One region of the Mycolicibacterium sp. P4_G11 genome, then DNA from elsewhere that is predicted to be linked to it. Evidence: riboswitches for the same ligand, from Rfam matches in the RefSeq annotation. Region 1 holds a riboswitch; the other holds the start of a gene.
The links. A riboswitch is a leader RNA that binds a small molecule or an ion and turns the genes downstream of it on or off. The one in region 1 is predicted to bind cobalamin.
Positions count from the first base shown of each region.

Region 2: it holds a riboswitch for cobalamin, as region 1 does, so the genes downstream of both, AC1U2B_RS24315 (ABC transporter substrate-binding protein) here and AC1U2B_RS04750 (CbtB domain-containing protein) in region 1, are expected to answer to the same signal.

Region 1 covers NZ_JBFUJW010000002.1:193,539-196,936, forward strand. The annotation lists gene AC1U2B_RS04740 (YbjQ family protein) at 1-327, opposite strand, end outside; gene AC1U2B_RS04745 (CbtA family protein) at 386-1,294, opposite strand; gene AC1U2B_RS04750 (CbtB domain-containing protein) at 1,308-1,535, opposite strand; adenosylcobalamin (AdoCbl) riboswitch at 1,538-1,682, opposite strand; gene AC1U2B_RS04755 (ATP-dependent Clp protease ATP-binding subunit) at 1,740-3,398, opposite strand, start outside.
Region 2 covers NZ_JBFUJW010000012.1:164,807-168,204, reverse strand. The annotation lists gene AC1U2B_RS24320 (FecCD family ABC transporter permease) at 1-409, opposite strand, end outside; gene AC1U2B_RS24315 (ABC transporter substrate-binding protein) at 430-1,437, opposite strand; cobalamin riboswitch at 1,504-1,688, opposite strand; gene AC1U2B_RS24310 (TetR/AcrR family transcriptional regulator) at 1,718-2,317, opposite strand; gene AC1U2B_RS24305 (glycoside hydrolase family 3 N-terminal domain-containing protein) at 2,404-3,398, opposite strand, start outside.

The DNA.
Region 1 (3,398 bases):
GGCATCGGTGACCGGAACCGCCTGCACCGCAGTGCCATACGCGCAGATCTCGGTCCACACATCACCGATCTCGGTGGTGTCGAACCGCATCGCGACAATGGCATTGCCGCCGCGGGCCTGACATTCCTGGAGGAGCCGGCCCATGGCCTCGTTGCGGCTCTCGGCCAGGTTCTTGGTCATGCCCTGCAGCTCGCCGCCGAACATCGCCTTGAAGCCGGCACCCATCTGCGCGAAGGCGTTCCGGGACCGGACGGTAAGGCCGAACACCTCACCGCAGACTCGCTGAATCTCCCACCCGGGCAGGTCATTCGTCGTGACAACCAGCATGCTGCAGCCTTTCGTTGGTCGGTACGCCTCGAACTGTAGTGCGCAGCAACCGGAATCGTCAGACGGCTGCTGCCACATCCTTTGCCGGCACGGCCTGCTTCGCGCCACCGAGGTAACGCTCGACGAGCCCGCCGAACACCAGCCCGATGACCGCCCAGATCAGTGCCTGATCGAGCAGCGAGTACCACCGGAACTTCCACAGCAGGTCGGCGTCGAAGCCCGGGTATATCAGCTGCCCGGGGGCGTAGACCTTGCCGTCGATGGTCACCGGCGTGGTGAAGGTGTTGGTGATCGGCTGCGGTGTCTCGGTTGCGGCGCGCGCAAAGCCGAGTTCGCCGGAGTGCTCGACGTTGGCGGCCAGATCGCCGAGCGACGGCAGCGCCGCCAGCAGGCCGCCGTACACCACGAAGAACCCGAGCACCGCGATCCCGACCGCGCGTGCCCAGCCGACCTTCGCGGACAGCTTGCGCGCGGCGAACACCGCGAGCCCCAGCAGCGTCAGCGATCCCCACACCATGCCCAGGTACAGGAAGCCGCGGGTCTCCATGGTGAACTCGTGGCCGATGGCCGGCGGGTTCGCCGGGTACTTCACGAACGGCAGCAGGTACACGCCGAGGAAACCGAAGCCGGCGATAGCCCAGCCCAGCACCAGCGGCCGCACCTTGAAGCGGCCGTGCAGCACCAGATAGGCGACGGCGACCAGCGCACCCATCGCCACCGAGAAGGCGATGATGCCGGTGGCCGCACCGATGCCCGACTGGATGGATCGGCTGAACAGCTCCGGTCCGTCCGGCTCGACCGGATGGCCCATGGCGGTGTGAATGGTCGAGAGCACATCCATGCGGCCGGACTCGTAGTCGATGGCCTTGTCGATGGCGGGTTCGGCAAAAATGCGGGCAAACAGGAACCCCAGAATGCCGGCGATCAGACCGGCGAGGGCTCCGCGCCCGATAACGCGGATTTCCACAAGGTCCCCTGGATCAGTGGCAGGGGAAGCCGAGGAAGTGCCGCGAGTCGTGCACCCACTCGTGGACCACGACGGTCTTGCCGAACATCGACATCATGCCCTCGTCGACACCGACCAGGTAGTACGCCAGCACCGCCAGAAAGATCGTCACACCCAGCAGCACCGCTACCCGAGTGGCCGAGAGTGCCCGGTGGGCCTCGGCGGAAACCAGCCCAGTCTTCGAAACTGCACTGCTCGTCATGGTCAAACCTCCTATGGGGTCACGCGCCCCTACGTGTTCGGTTTTGTACGACGGCGAAAGATCTGACTCACCCCGGGGGTTTCACAGTGGCGCAACCGTGCCGGATTCTCACCGGCTTCCATGCCCCGTCATACCGGGATCAAGATACACCCCCACCGAAAAATACCCTCACCGAAGTTCGGGGAGGGTATTTTTCGTGATCCGTTATTCGGCGGCGGTAACTGCGGCCTCGGCCAAGTCGGCCGATTCCTTGCGACGTCCGGCGAACGTGAACTTCGCGTCCTCGGTGTTGGCGCTCTCGCCGTCCCAGTTCTCGACATCCACGGTGACCAGCTGACCGGGGCCGACCTCTTCGAAGAGAATCTTCTCCGAGAGCTGGTCCTCGATCTCGCGCTGGATGGTGCGACGCAGCGGCCGCGCACCGAGCACCGGATCGAAACCGCGACGGGCCAGGAGCGCCTTCGCCTTCGGCGTCAGCTCCATCTCCATGTCCTTGGCCTTGAGCTGCTTGCCGACCCGGGCGATCATCAGCTCGACCATCTGGACGATCTCGTCCTGCGTCAGCTGGTGGAACACGATGATGTCGTCGATACGGTTCAGGAACTCCGGGCGGAAGTGCTTCTTCAGCTCGTCGTGCACCTTGAGCTTCATGCGCTCGTAGTTGTTCTCGCCGCCACCGGAGGTGAAGCCGAGGCCAACCGCCTTGCTGATGTCGCTCGTACCGAGGTTCGAGGTGAAGATCAGCACGGTGTTCTTGAAGTCGACGGTGCGACCCTGACCGTCGGTCAGGCGGCCGTCTTCGAGGACCTGCAGGAGGCTGTTGTAGATCTCCTGGTGGGCCTTCTCGATCTCGTCGAACAGCACCACGCTGAACGGCTTGCGGCGCACCTTCTCGGTGAGCTGGCCGCCCTCTTCGTAGCCGACGTAGCCCGGAGGGGCACCGAACAGCCGCGACGCGGTGAAGCGGTCGTGGAACTCGCCCATGTCGATCTGGATGAGCGCGTCGTCGTCGCCGAACAGGAACTCGGCCAGCGCCTTAGACAGCTCGGTCTTACCGACACCGGACGGGCCGGCGAAGATGAACGAGCCCGACGGACGCTTCGGGTCCTTCAGGCCGGCGCGGGTACGCCGGATGGCCTTCGAGACCGCCTTGACGGCGTCGACCTGGCCGATGATCCGCTTGTGCAGCTCGTCTTCCATGCGCAGCAGGCGCGTGGTCTCGGCCTCGGTCAGCTTGAACACCGGGATGCCGGTCCAGTTGCCCAGGACCTCGGCGATCTGCTCATCGTCGACCTCGGCGACCACGTCGAGGTCACCCGAACGCCACTGCTTCTCACGCTCGGCGCGCTGGGCGACCAGCGTCTTCTCCGAGTCGCGCAGCCTGGCTGCCTTCTCGAAGTCCTGCGCGTCGATGGCCGATTCCTTCTCCCGGCGCGCGTCGGCGATCTTCTCGTCGAACTCGCGCAGGTCTGGCGGAGCGGTCATCCGGCGGATGCGCATGCGGGCGCCGGCCTCGTCGATCAGGTCGATGGCCTTGTCCGGCAGGAACCGGTCGTTGATGTACCGGTCGGCCAGCGTCGCGGCGGCGACCAGCGCACCGTCGGTGATCGAGACGCGGTGGTGCGCCTCGTAGCGGTCGCGCAGACCCTTAAGGATCTCGATGGTGTGCTCGACGGTCGGCTCACCCACCTGCACCGGCTGGAACCGGCGCTCGAGGGCGGCGTCCTTCTCGATGTACTTGCGGTACTCGTCGAGGGTGGTCGCACCGATGGTCTGCAGCTCGCCACGGGCCAGCTTCGGCTTCAGGATGCTGGCGGCATCGATGGCGCCCTCGGCGGCACCCGCACCGACGAGCGTGTGCAG
Region 2 (3,398 bases), on a different contig from region 1:
CGGCCGCCGCGAGGGCCAGCACGACCACGAAGGCGATCACCGCACCCACGAACGCGCCGCCCGACAGCGTCAGCGCGCCACCGATACCCACCACAACGACCAGCACCGCTCCCGTGGACGCGCCGGAGGAGATGCCCAGCATGAACGGGTCGGCCAGTGGGTTGCGCATCAACGACTGCAGGATCGCCCCGCAGATACCCAGGCCCGCCCCACAGATGGCAGCCAACAACGCCCGTGGCAGGCGCAGTTCCCAGACGATGCCGTCATCGATCGGTGCGATGTCCGCCGAGCGGCCCCAAAGATGTTGCGCGACGACCGCATACACGTCGCCGATCCCGAGGTCGGCAGGCCCGATGATCATGGCCGCCGCGATCGACAGCGCCAGCCCGGTCAGGCCGAACATCACCATCCCGGCGGTGCGCACCGCCGTCAGGACTTCCCGCCCAGCCCGAACGAGCGCAGCCCGGCCGCGGCGGTCTCGACTGCGCCGACGTTGCGCAGTGACGGGTCCATCGCACTGCCCGGCAACACGATCCACCGCCGTTCGCGCACGGCCTTCAACTTGCTTGCGGCCGGATCGGTTTCGAGGAACTTGATCTTGGCGGCGACGCTGTCGCCGTCGTCGCCTCGGGTGAGGTCGGCGAGGACGAGCACGTCAGGGTCGCGTTGCAGGATCGCCTCCCACGAAATTTCCGGCCACAGCTGCCGGCTGTCGGCGAACGCGTTGCGCGCCCCGACCGCGGTCGTGATGATGCCGGGCGCCCCGCAGCAGCCCGCGATGTACGGGGTTCTGGTACCGGCGTACCACCACATCAGGGAGACGCCGTCTGCGTCGAGTCCGCTGGTCGCGGTCGCCATCCGCGCACGCAGCGACGAGACCAGTTTGTCGCCGCGCTCGGGCACACCGAATATCTTTGCGATGTCCCCGATTTCGGCGTACATGTCGTCGAGCGTCAACGCGCGCTGCTGTGCGGCATCCTGACCACCGCACTCGCTCGACGACTGGTACGTCGGCACACCGAGGCGCTCGAAGCGATCTCGTGGGGCCACGCCCTGGTCGGTGAACGACCAGTCGAACGTCGCGTAGACGAAGTCGGGCTTCTCCTTCAGCACCCGCTCGAACGACGGGAAATCCCGGCTCAGCACAGGCACTTTGGCGTTGTCGGCGGCGAGGTCGGAGCGCACGGCGTCGCTCCATGATGCGGTGCCGGCCATGCGATCGGCGAGGCCGAGCGACAGCAGCAGTTCGCTGGCCGGCTGGTTGATCGAAACCGCACGCTGCGGCGGCGATTTCACCGTCACCTGACGTCCGCAGTTCTCGAGCGTGACGGGATAGCCGCCGGTGCCGGCAGCAGGGGACTCCACGGCCGGCGGACCGCCGCAGGAGCAGATGAGCGAAACAACCAGTGAGACAAGCACAATGGTGCGGACAAACACGGCGGGGCCTTCCGATCCGGGACTCTGGTCGCGGAGTCCATCCGTGGGGGTCCTCGCGCCGCCAGGCCACGAGAGCCCGAGCCAGCAGGTCTTCGGACTCGGGATCATCCAGCCGGAGCGCCTTCCCAGCCCCCGTGGGGCCAGTGGCCGTTGCTCCGCCTGTCCCCCTCACCGCTGCGCGTCAGTTCCGGGTTCACACCGGATTCCCTGACCCAACCGCGTTGGGTTCGACTGGCTCAAGCGGACCATACCAGCGCCGATAGGGTCACCGCCCTGGCGACTACGGCTCGGCGCGCTTGCCCTTCAGGCCGCGCCAGAAGAGGTTGATCATCAGCTCGGTGGCGTCGTTGACATCGGTGTCGCCGGCGCTGACGCGTGACGCGATGGCCTCACCCGCGCCCACCAGGGCCACGGCCATCATCTCGAAGTCGCTGTCCGGCTCCGGGTTTCGCGTACCAGCACTGAGCAGCCGGGCCACCAGGTCGATGATCTTCTCGCGGCCCTCGCGCACCGTGTGGGCGAAGGCCTGCGAGCTGGTGGCCTGCGTGTAGAGCACGATCCAGGACGCCCGGTTGCGGTCGATGTACGTCATGAACGACAGCACCGCGTTGCGCAGCAGGTCGCGTGGGCTCTGCGCGAAGTTGATGTCGGCCCGGACGGTGTCGACGAAGCGCGTCAGCTCCCGATCCAGGCACGCGGCGAACAGCTCTTCCTTCGAGCCGTAATAGAGGTACAGCATCGGCTTGGAAATCTCGGCTTGCGCGGCGATCGCGTCCATCGAGGTCTCGTGATAGCCGTTCACCGAGAACATCTGCACGGCAGCGTCGAGCATCTGCTGTTCGCGGACGGCCCGCGGCAGCCGCTTCGTTCCTCCTGCCATCGGAACAGGGTAGCCGGACGACGATCAAGCGGTGAGGAACGAGCCGCGTTGAGGAGCGCGGCAATTCGGGCTGGGCAACGCGCAGCTCACTTCACGCATTTGGCGCCCGGCCCCTTCATGGCCGCCACCCGAAGGACCGACTTGTCGACCTGAGCCTGGTCCAGCTGCCCGGCCTGCGCGGCCGCTTCCAGCTTGTCCAGCACGTCGGGAATGCCGTCGGTGGTGATCCACAGGGCGACATCGGCGCCGGCCTGGAGCGCCTTGAGCGCCGCGTCGGCGACGCCGAAATGCTGCGTGATGGCCGCCATGCCGGTCAGATCGTCGGTGAACACCACACCGTCGAACGGCGGGCCGCCGTACTCGCCGCTGCGCAGCAGGTCGTAGGCGGGCTTGCTCAGGCTGGCCGGGTCGTCGCCGAGCGTCAGTCCGGGCACCTGCAGGTGGCCGACCATCACCGCGACGGGCTGCTGCGTCGTCAACGTCCGGTACGGCACCAGGTCGTTGTCCTTCAGCGCCGCCAGCGGCGGGGTCTTCACGCCACCGGTGTGCGAGTCGCCCGAGCCGTGTCCGTGACCGGGGAAGTGCTTGAGCACCGGAACGAGTCCCGCCTCGCGCAGACCCGCGGCATACGCGCCGGCGTACTCGGTCACCTTCTGCGGGTCCGAACCGAAGGAGCGGTCGCCGATCACCTCGTCGTCGGGCTCTTCGGTGACGTCGGCGTCGGGCGCGAAGTCGACGGTGATGCCGAACTTGTCCTTCATCTGCTGCCCGCGGTCCCGCGCGATGGCCTGGACTTCGGCAGGCGTCTTGGTCGTCGCCAGCACCCGCGCCGATTCCTGCGGGCCGATCAGCTTCTTCAGCCGGGACACCCGGCCGCCCTCTTCATCGATGCTGACCGCCAGCGGCAGCGCACCGGACGCGGCCTGCAGTGCCGGGATGCTGCCGTCCGACAGCATGGACAGGTCCGTCCAGCTACCGATGAAGATGCCGCCGACCTGCTGTTCCGTCACGGCGGCACGGGCATCGGCAGCGTCCTTGACGCCCACCATGAGCAACTGGGCCAGCTTCTGCCGCAGCGTCA